2 regions of the Ruegeria sp. D4 genome follow, and region 1 is predicted to be linked to the other one. Evidence: riboswitches for the same ligand, from Rfam matches in the RefSeq annotation. Region 1 holds a riboswitch; the other holds the start of a gene.
The links. Region 1 has a riboswitch for cobalamin ahead of ACR0MI_RS16035 (DUF1636 domain-containing protein). Riboswitches for the same ligand answer to the same signal wherever they lie in the genome.
Positions count from the first base shown of each region.

Region 2: another riboswitch for cobalamin. It lies ahead of ACR0MI_RS05370 (DUF4198 domain-containing protein); the one in region 1 lies ahead of ACR0MI_RS16035 (DUF1636 domain-containing protein).

Region 1 covers NZ_JBQFPJ010000012.1:79,086-84,583, forward strand. Annotated here, with positions in the region: gene ACR0MI_RS16025 (YybH family protein) at 1-478, shown strand, start outside; gene ACR0MI_RS16030 (hypothetical protein) at 650-985, opposite strand; cobalamin riboswitch at 1,471-1,678, shown strand; gene ACR0MI_RS16035 (DUF1636 domain-containing protein) at 1,773-2,153, shown strand; gene cobW (cobalamin biosynthesis protein CobW) at 2,150-3,205, shown strand; gene cobN (cobaltochelatase subunit CobN) at 3,209-5,498, shown strand, end outside.
Region 2 covers NZ_JBQFPJ010000002.1:284,155-289,652, reverse strand. Annotated here, with positions in the region: gene cbiQ (cobalt ECF transporter T component CbiQ) at 1-655, opposite strand, end outside; gene ACR0MI_RS05380 (cobalt ABC transporter permease) at 655-1,236, opposite strand; gene cbiM (cobalt transporter CbiM) at 1,233-1,844, opposite strand; gene ACR0MI_RS05370 (DUF4198 domain-containing protein) at 1,851-2,636, opposite strand; cobalamin riboswitch at 2,766-2,965, opposite strand; gene ACR0MI_RS05365 (LacI family DNA-binding transcriptional regulator) at 3,323-4,348, shown strand; gene ACR0MI_RS05360 (DNA glycosylase AlkZ-like family protein) at 4,353-5,498, shown strand, end outside.

The DNA.
Region 1 (5,498 bases):
TGGAATAGGGTTGGCTATCGCGACACCGGCGCTGCCCGACACCAGAGCCAACACTCCGCAAGCCGCACACGTAGCGTATCTTGCAGCGATCAACTCGAACAAACTGGATCAATTCCTTGAGACGGTCACTGATGACGTGGTCTTCATCGCACCCGGCGCGCCTGTTATGGAAGGCAAAGCCAAGGTCGGGCCTTGGGTGCGCGGGTATTTCGACGCCGTTCACACCCGTTGGAAAAAGCAATCAGTGGAGTTTGTTGTGGCGGCGAGCTGGGCGTTTGAGCGTTATGAGTTTACCGCCGCCGATGTTCCGCGTGAACCGGGCCCTGCCACTGTTTCCACCGGCCATGGCATCAATATCTACCATCTCGAAGATGACGGAACATGGCGCGTGGCGCGGGATATCTGGTCCAACGCGAATACCTTCAGCGCCGGCAGATCAATCGCGCCCGCGTGTTCGGGGCGTGCCGAACCTTGCTGATCAAAAGATTTGATTGGTTGGCACGCCGCCCAGATGGCTTGGACACATACTGGATCGGCCGCTTTTAACCGGGTTCCGTCCACGGCCAACTACATTGGCCTCAGGACGGAACCAGGCAAGTACTTTTCTCGGCAACCGAAAGGCCCAACCCGCAGACCGGGCATTAGCGAATTACTGGGCCACAACTTCCTTGCAGCTGCCTTTGCCCCATCCGGATTTGCTGCCCGAAGCCGAATAGTCAAACGTGCCAGTCTTGAGATTCACGTTGTAATTCAGGGTAAAGCCGTCACCGATATACAGGTAAGTCAGGGTGTCGAGGCCGGGATACACCTCAGCCTTATTGTCGATATCACCAATGGTAATATGCCCTTTGTTCTGGCCCTCGTATTTGACCAGCGTGGCCGCCATTTCCGGGTATTTTGCATCCGCCGCTTCACACTCGAACACCCGGTCTTCCGCAACTGCAGCGACGGGTAAGTACACAAGAAAGGCTGCTAACTTTTTCATTTTTTGTTTCCTGGCAAATTCTGTTCGCCGACGCCCGCTAAGGGCAGTTTGAGGCATAATTTTGCAAGAAATCTGGCTACTCTGAGCACGGCAAGACGGCCATCAGATTTGATCTCGAAGCGGTCGTTTTTGCCGGGTCTTGCGCGAATACTGAAATGGAGTATCCCGAGCCGGTCGGAATAGCGGTTACTTAATCAACGAAACCCCAATCCCTCAGTTTAGCGATGCCCGAAATGACAGGCGGTTGGTCGCCGCAACGTCCACACGCGGCCTGCCCCAGTGGTTCTGAAGCCGAATCCGCCCCGCCCGTCCGGTTCCCGCCGACCCCTTCCAAAATCAGCGAACATCACACGGAACACCTCAATCACGCAGGTTTTCGGGCGCCGTGAACGCCCGGCGATGCCGCTGAGTGACCACCTCAGGTCGCTTTTTCCTTCCGGCGGCGAAACCGCGCATCCTGAAGCTTGACAAGTCCCCCGCCTGTGCCGCATGTCCGACCCGTTGGTGTCCATCCCTGGATGGATGAAAAGGGAATGCGTCAGCGGTTTTTCCGTCAAACGCAGCCGCCCCCGCGACCGTGACCGGAGAGGGTGCCCATAGCCACTGGCCGAAAGGCCGGGAAGGCGGGACATCTGCCAGAGCAAGTCTCTGACATCCGCAAGCCGGGAGACCTGCCAGCACCCGAAGAAGAAACCGGGCGGGGTGTTCCGGTGTCGGGTCCATGTGCAGACGCGTGGCCCGCATGAAACCCCGTCCCCCGCGAAGAGGATTTGGGGGGATGAGAGACATGACCGAGACCGCACCAGTCGAGTTGCTGGTCTGTACCACGTGCCGCCGTGGACTGCCCGTCGAGGATGATGAAAAACGCCCCGGCACATTGCTGCACAAAGCGCTGCAACAGGCCGACCTGCCCGAAGGCATCACGCTGAAACCCGTCGAATGCCTGTCGAACTGCGATCAGGGCTGCTCGATCGTGCTGCGCGGTGGACCGGGTCGCTGGACCTTTGTCTATGAGAACCTGAACGAAGCCGAACACGTTGACGCCATTGTCGACGGTGCGACCAAATATCTGGCGACCGAGGACGGCTTGGTCAAATGGCGTGAGCGCCCCGAACATTTCCGCAAAAACTGCGCCTCCCGCATTCCCCCGATTGGAGCCCTGAAATGAGCACTCTTGAGAAATTACCCGTCACTGTGATCACCGGCTTTCTGGGCTCGGGGAAGACAACGCTGGTCAAGCACCTGATGCAGAACCCGCAGGGCAAACGTCTGGCGGTCGTGGTCAATGAATTCGGCGACGTGGGCGTCGATGGCGATATTCTGAAATCCTGCGCCATTCCCGATTGTCCGGCAGAGAACATCATGGAACTGGCAAACGGCTGCATCTGCTGCACCGTGGCCGATGATTTCATTCCGACCATCGAAGCGCTGATGGCGCTGGACCCGCGCCCCGATCACATTCTGATCGAAACCTCCGGCCTCGCCCTGCCCAAGCCGCTGCTGAAAGCCTTTGACTGGCCCGATATCCGCTCGAAAATCACTGTGGATGGCGTGATCGCTCTGGCCGATGCCGAGGCGGTCGCGGCAGGTCGCTTCGCTCCGAATGTCGAGGCGGTGGATGCCCAGCGCCTGGCCGATGACTCGATCGACCACGAAACGCCTCTTTCCGAGGTGTTCGAGGATCAGATATCCTGCGCCGATATCATCCTGCTGACCAAGCCCGATCTGGCCGGGCCAGAGTGTGTTGCCAAAGCCAAAGAGATCATCGCAGCCGAGGCCCCGCGCCCGCTGCCCGTCGTAGAGGTTGCCGAAGGCGTCGTAGACGTCCGCGTCGTGCTCGGTCTGGAAGCCGCAGCCGAGGATGACATGGACGCGCGTCCGTCGCATCACGACGGTCACCACGACCACGAACATGACGATTTCGAAAGCATCATCGTCGAACTGCCGGAGCAAAGTGACCCACTCGATCTGGTTGCCAAGATCGAACGTCTGGCCAGGGAACTGAACATCCTGCGCGTCAAGGGGTATGCGGCAGTTGCCGGCAAACCGATGCGTCTGCTGGTTCAGGCTGTCGGTGCCCGGGTGCGTCATCAGTACGACCGCCCCTGGGAACCCGGCGAGGAGCGCCGCTCGCGTCTTGTGGTCATTGCCGAGCACGACGACATCAAAGAGGCCGAAATCCGGGATATCCTCGTGGGTGTGACCGAGGCCGCCGAGTAAGCCATGCACGTCGTCTTCCGCGAAAGCCACGGGCTTGAAGAAAACGAGCCCCCGACCGATCTGGGCCAGAGCCCGGCGGATCTGGTGATGTTGTCCTTTTCGGACAGCGATCTCGGTGCTTTCGCGGCAGGCTGGCATCGCGGCGGTGGGCCGGAAGGGCGAATGCCGACGATGCGGTTGGCCAATCTGACGGCGCTGAAACACCCTCTGTCCGTTGACACATATGTGGAACAAACGCTTGACGGCGCAAAAGGTATCCTGATCCGCCTGATTGGTGGGGTACCTTACTGGTCATACGGGCTGCAGCAGGTTCTTGCGCTGGCGCAGGCCAAAGGCATCGCGCTGGCGGTTCTGCCCGCCGACGGGCGTGAGGATACCCGGCTGGACGACTATTCCACCCTGCCCGTCTCGACCCTGCGGCGGCTGGCGCATCTCTGCGACACCGGCGGCGAGGTCGCGGCGCAGGCCGCTTTGGCGCAGATGGCATTGGCGGCAGGTCTTTATGCCGGACCGGTGTTGGGGGCCAAAACCCTTCCGGAATGCGGTGTATGGTGCCCTGACCGCGGCGTAACCCCGGTCGAAGCCGCATTTACGAACGATGCGAAACGCATCATTGTCACTTTCTATCGCGCCTACCTGACCTCCGCCGACACCGCCCCGGTCGCCGCGCTGATCCACAGCCTGCGTACGCGAGGGTTCGAGGCAATGGGCATGTTTGCCCCTTCCCTCAAAACGCCTGTTGCCGCCGACTGGATGCGCCGAAACATTGTTGCACTGGAACCTTCGGCGATCATAAATGCCACCTCCTTCTCGGGCAAAGGCGCGTCGGGAACCTCTCCGCTTGACGCGGCTGGTGTGCCGGTTTTCCAGGTCGCTCTGGCAACTTCACGCCGCAAAGCGTGGGCCGCGGCCGAACGCGGTCTTTCGCCCGCCGACCTTGCCATGCACGTCGTGCTGCCCGAAGTGGATGGGCGGATCTCGGCGGGCATCGCTTCATTCAAGGAACCGGGCAAACGCGATCCGCACCTGGAGTATTCCCGCTTTGCCCACCGCGCTGAACCTGAACGGATCGAAGCGATCATTGATCGTGTAACCGGTTGGCTGAACCTGAACGACCGGCCCAAAGCGGAACAGGTGCCGGTTCTGGTCCTGTCCACCTATCCCGGCAAGGACTGGCAGATGGCCCATGCGGTGGGCCTTGATGCGCTGGCGTCAGCCGAAGCGATGCTGTCAGATTTGCAATGCGCCGGGTATGACACAGCCCCTGCCGAACCGATCGCCGACACATTGCTGGGCGCCCGGATTTCCTGGTCGCTCGAAGATTATCAGGCCGCGCTTGCAATGTTGCCGGATCAACTTAATACGGACCTGCAAACAGTCTGGGGCAAGCCCGAGGATGATCCGACCTTTGTTGATGGCGCGTTCCATTTCACCGCGCTTCACCGGGGCAAGGCGCTGGTCGCGCTGCAACCCGAACGTGGCACGCCTGAACTGCGCGATGACGACTATCACAACCTTTCGCGCACACCGCGTCACAGCTATGTCGCGTTTTACCTTTGGCTGCGCAAAAGCCTGCACGCCGACGCACTGATCCATATTGGCGCCCATGGCACTCTGGAATGGCTGCCGGGAAAATCCGTTGCCCTGTCCGCCGAGTGCTGGCCCGAGGCGCTGATCCGTGATTTGCCGGTGATCTACCCCTTCATTGTCAACGACCCAGGCGAAGCCGCACAGGCCAAGCGCCGGATCGGAGCCGTCACGCTGGGTCACATCCCGCCCCCGATGAAGGAGAGCGGCACGCCGGACAGAATGGTTCGGCTTGAATCGCTGCTGGACGAATTCTCGAACGCAGACGGGCTTGACCCCAAACGACGCGACCGCTTGCAGGAAGATATCCGGCAGGAAGCGCAGGCCATCGGTCTGGAAAGCGATCTTGGTCTTGACCAGGCCACCTGTATCGCCGAGGCAATCACTTGCATCGACCGCTTTGTCTGCGACATCAAGGAAAGCCAGTTTGGCGACGGGCTGCATATTTTTGGCCGCGTGCCTGAAATGACCGGCAATTTCGACCCCGCGCCATCTGCACACGCCGAACGCACCGCGTTGCTGGACGCGCTGGCCGGAAAGCGAATTGAGGCTGGCCCGTCGGGTTCGCCCTATCGGGGACGATCGGATGTGCTGCCCACTGGGCGGAACCTCTACACTACCGATCCCCGGTCGGTCCCGACCCGCGCGGCTTATACACAAGGCGTGAAACTGGCCGAGGAACTGGTTCGGCGGCACCTGCAGGAGG
Region 2 (5,498 bases), on a different contig from region 1:
TCGCCGCCAGAATCCGCTCGGACCGTTCGATCGCGCGCACCAGCATCATGCCGACCAGATACCCGAAGCTTCGGTAGGTGTGCCAGTTTGTGCCGGGGCGAAATCCGCGGATCTTCATCGCAGCGCGCAGGCCCAGGTATTCTTCCCGCAACACCTCGATGTAGCGGATGGTGAACATCAAAAGGTGCACTAGCACCTCGGGGCAGCGCAGCTTGTGCAAAGCGTGTCCCAGCGTCACGGGCTCCATCGTTCCGACCAGAACCATCAGCGCAAGGATGACCGCGTTGGCCGTCAGTGCAATCTCGACAGCTTTCCAAAGGCCCTGCCAACTGGCCGGAAAGCCAAAAACCGTGAACATCGCGTCGCCGGGCATTGAGAATGGCAGCAGCACCAGCATGAAGATGATGAAGCTGTCCATCATGGCCATACGCTTGAGGGTCCGACCGACTGGCAAGCGTGACATCACCAGTAACCCAAGCGAGACGGACAAAGCGCCGATCAGCGCCGGAATGCTGTTGAGGGCAACCGTGACGATGGCAAAGATGCAGGCCAGCACGATGCGCATACGGGGATCGTAGTCTCCGATCATCCCGAAATGGGCGGCTTTGCCTGCCTCGGCCAGTGTTTTGGCCTGTGGTTCCAGCGCATGTGCCATCAGGTGGCCATCTTTTTACGCGCGGCCAGGTAAAAGCCGATGCCGAACAGACCAATGATATAGCCAATACCACCCAAGATGTTCTGCAGATCATTGTGCTCGCGGTAGGCGGCGATCTCGCGCCGCAGTGGGCGGGTTTCGTCGCGCACCGCTTTGGCGATGGCGGCGCGTTCCTCATCCGAGAGCGAAGCCACAGTCACCGCTGCCGCGCCATTCGCAGATGCGACCGGCGTGGCTGTTTCAAAAAGCTCGGCTTCGACCCCCATGATTTCGGCCACTTCGTCGGCCGGCATGGCAACTTCGGCGACGTGCCCTGCACCCAGATCTGCCTTGAATGTATGAGCCACAGCTCTGGTCGGGCTGTAGAGAAAGAAACCGTCCGTATCGGTTACTGTGCGACCCAGTTCAGAGCCATCGGGGCCATAGACGATGACTTCCTGGTCTGCGGCCATATCGCCATTGGAAAACCCCAGCTCGCCTTCGATTGCGTCGCCTGCCGGAAATACGCCTGCAATAACCTTGTGCGCAAGAGCCGGGAGCGGGGCGAGAGCAAGCGTACAAACAAGGATCAACTGTTTCATGTGGACGCAACCTTTACAAAAAGTTCCGGTTTGACCTTGCGGGCCAGAAGAACGGCAAAACCTGTCAGCACGGCCTCGATAGCCATGACGGGAATGTGGGCGAAAAAGACAAGCTTGGCAGCGGGCAGGAACTCATCGCCGGACAGCGCCAGCGAGACCGCGACAAAAGCCGTCGTGGCCGCGATCGAAAACGCGCCGCCGATGCCGCCCCAGATCGCCCCATGAACAGGTGAGCCACGTGCGATCAGGCGACCAAAGATCATCCAGGTCAACACCGCCGGAAGAGCGATATTCACCGTGTTGATCCCCAGCACGGTCAATCCGCCGAAACCAAAGAACACGGCCTGCAGCAGCAAGCCGACAAAAAGGGCCGGAAAGGCGGCCCAGCCGAGCAGAAGCCCGGCCAGACCGTTCAGAATCAAATGCACAGACGACGGGCCAATCGGCACATGGATCAGCGAGGCGACAAAAAAGCTGGCCGACAACACGCCCGCCGTGGGAATGCGATCCAGATCCAGCGATTTCAGGCCCAATGCGATCCCGCCAGCCGCGGCGACCGCACCGCCGATCACGACAGGGTTGGAAAGGGCTCCGTCGACGATGTGCATTCAGGCTTACTCCAGATCCCAGGCGCGGATCCAGATGACCGCATCCTGGCTCAGCTCTTTGCCTTCATGCTCGGTTTCCGGACCCACGCCCAAAGCGGCGAAGCCCCAGTACCCGGCTTTTGGCACACCAAAGTTGAAATATCCGTTGTCATCCGAAATCGCGACCAACGCGCCGCCCGGCAATGGGGACACGGTGGCGCCCTTCGCGCCGGTGCCGGTCATGTCCGGTGCTGCGGCGATGTACTCGATTTCGATTTCTGCGCCGGCGACGGGCTGTCCCTCGCTCAAAACGCGACCGGTAAAGGTTGACCCGGCGATGATGTTGTAAGGCTTGTTCAGCGGCAGAATCTCGGTGGCCAGCCCCTGCGGCTGATCCCAGTCGGTCGGCAGTTCGTTTCGGTTGAGGTAAGCCTTGGTGATCTGCTGGATATAGATATCCTCGGATTCTTCGTAGTAAGGCGCAGGAACTGTAACCACCACATAGTCACCCGAGCGTTTCACCGGCACTGAACCCAGGAACGCTTTGGCAATGTTGTCCGGTCCTTCAAAAGTGGTTTCTTCCAGCGTATCCATCAGATCGGTTTTTTCACCGTTGTGGATTACAAAGAATTCTTCCGGTTTTTCCAAGGTCATCACGTGACCAGCTTCAAACGGGTGCCAGAAAACCAGTTTGACCGGAACGTCACCGGGGCGTTCGATCATCGTGTCGTCGGTATATTCCAGCAGGAAATGGGCCTGCGCCAATGCAGGCATCGCCAAAACAGCCGTGGCAGCCACCAGCAGTTTTTTCACAAATCGAGTCCTTCTCACGTCGCGCCTTCCCCGGCGCAAATTTACTTTGACGATGGGGAACGCGAAGCCATCTGCCTTGTCGGGCAAACAGATCCGGCGCACACCCCGTCGCCGATGATGAACGCCCCTTCCAAGGGCGCATGTTCGGCAGGTCTCCTGACTTGCGGGTCAAAGCGCTAAACTAACCTTCCCGGGATACCCCAGTGGCATTATCAGCCGCGCTCGCCGCCTACAGTTGCGGGGGCAGTTGCAGAGTTGGCGAAATGTGCCGCACTGCATTCCCTATTGCTTCCGAGGATGTCCCCGGAACCGAACATGGCGCGTTCATGCCAGAATATGTAAGATACGGTCAACAATTGATTGCGGCGTTGCATGGGCCATTTGCGAAATCAGGAATTGCATGCCCGCGCTTGCTACGCGGTTTGGTATGCGCCACCGCGAGTGTGTGTATTTTCCTAGATATCTTTCCGCGGTCAATAGTCGTCGGTTCAGTTCGCGGACTTGAGATTTTGGGCCTGAAACTGCGGGCGTTGACTCGCGTGTAAAATTGAACTCGCCGCAAATATGTAGGGTCGCTCCGATGCACAAAAGGTCCGACCCGTCCAGCGTCCGACGCAGAAGCAGAGTTGTTGTATTTGTCGCCGTGTTCACGCTACCATCGGGCAAAACAACAGTGCAGGTGCCTCGTGACCACAGAAACAAAACGCCCGCTTACCCTTCGCGATGTCTCGGAAGCGTCGGGGGTATCCGAAATGACGGTCAGCAGGGTCCTGCGCAATCGGGGTGATGTATCGGATGCGACCCGAACACGGGTTCTGGCCGCCGCAAAAGAGCTGGGTTACGTGCCCAACAAAATTGCGGGTGCGCTGGCATCCAGCCGGGTCAATCTGGTCGCTGTCATCATCCCGTCACTGTCCAACATGGTCTTCCCCGAGGTCCTGACCGGCATCAATCAGGTGCTGGAAGACACCGAATTGCAGCCAGTGGTCGGCGTGACCGATTATTTGCCGGAAAAAGAGGAAAAAGTCCTTTACGAGATGCTCTCGTGGCGGCCTTCGGGCGTGATCATCGCGGGTCTGGAGCACACGGAAGCGGCCCGGGCGATGCTGGATTCCGCGGGCATTCCGGTGGTCGAAATCATGGATACCGACGGCAAACCCGTGGATGCGATGGTCGGCATTTCGCACCGCCGTGCCGGCCGCGAAATGGCGCAGGCCATTCTGAAGGCCGGATACCAGCATATCGGCTTCATGGGGACCAAGATGCCTTTGGACCACCGCGCGCGCAAACGTTTCGAAGGCTTTACCGAAGTTCTGGGCAAACACGGGATCGAGATCGAGGATCGCGAGTTCTATTCCGGCGGCTCAGCACTGGCCAAGGGGCGCGAGATGACGCAGGCGATGCTGGAACGGTCGCCGGAACTGGATTTTCTGTATTATTCCAATGATATGATCGGCGCTGGCGGACTGTTGTACCTGCTGGATCAGGGGATAGACATCCCTGGTCAAATCGGGCTGGCGGGGTTCAACAATGTCGAACTGCTGCAAGGTCTGCCCCGCAAACTGGCAACCATGGATGCCTGCCGGCTGGAAATTGGCCGTCAGGCCGCAGGGATCATCGCCGCACAGCTAGCCGACCCGGAAGCCGAGATTGAAACCCGCGTAACCCTGACGCCAAAAATCAGCTACGGCGACACACTGAAGCGGCGTTAGAGTCTTGGCACTGCCGAAACTGGACAACCGGACAGCCCGTGCGGTGTTCATGGATCGTCACTTGCTGTCCGAAACCCCGTCGGGCAGCGCAAAGGGCGCGGATCTTCTGGACCTGATCCGACGGCTTGGTTTTGTTCAGTTGGACAGTATCAACACCGTGGCCCGCGCCCATGACATGATCCTGTTTTCGCGCAGGTCCACCTATCGCAGCACACATCTGAAGCGCCTGTATGAACGGGACAGGGCGCTGTTCGAGCATTGGACACATGACGCCGCCGTTATTCCGATGGAGTTCTACCGGCATTGGCACCTGCGCTTTCAGCGCGACGCCGATTTGTTGAAAGCCCGCTGGAAGAATTGGCGGCGGGATGGATTTGAACAACAGTTCGCCTCGGTTCTGCTGCACATCCGCGATCACGGTCCGGTATCCTCGTCCGATGTGGGAAAGGACGAAAAGAAAGGATCGGGCGGCTGGTGGGACTGGCACCCGTCCAAAACCGCGCTGGAGTTCTTGTGGCGCTCGGGCGCGCTGACCGTCATTGGCCGGGACGGCTTTCAGAAACGCTACGACCTAACCGAACGGGTGATCGAAACTCATCTGTGCCCCGGTCATGCACCATGCGACGCCGAAAAAACGGTGGACTGGCTGTGCAACGCCGCCCTCGACAGGTTGGGGTTTGCAACATCGGGCGAACTGGCTGCGTTTTGGGATACGGTCAGCGCGGCCGAGGCGAAAGACTGGTGCGCCGCAGCCCAAAAAAGCGGCGAGATTGAAGAAATCGAAATCAGCTGCGCGGATGGCCGTACAAGGAAAGTGCTTTCCCGCCCGGGCTTGGTTGAAGAGGCCCGTGAACTGCCCGCGCCACCGGGCAGGATTCGCGTGCTCAGCCCGTTTGACCCGATGCTGCGGGATCGAAACCGTGCCGAACGCCTGTTCGGGTTTCACTACAGGATCGAAGTGTTTGTGCCCGCGCCCAAAAGAACCTACGGCTATTATGTCTTTCCCCTGCTCGAAGGTGATCGGCTGATCGGCCGGATCGACATGAAGGCCCACAGGGATTGCGGCGAATTGCGGGTACAATCCGTCTGGCCCGAGCGAAAGTTGCGCTGGTCAGAGGCGCGCACCCGGCGTCTGGAGGCCGAGCTGGAC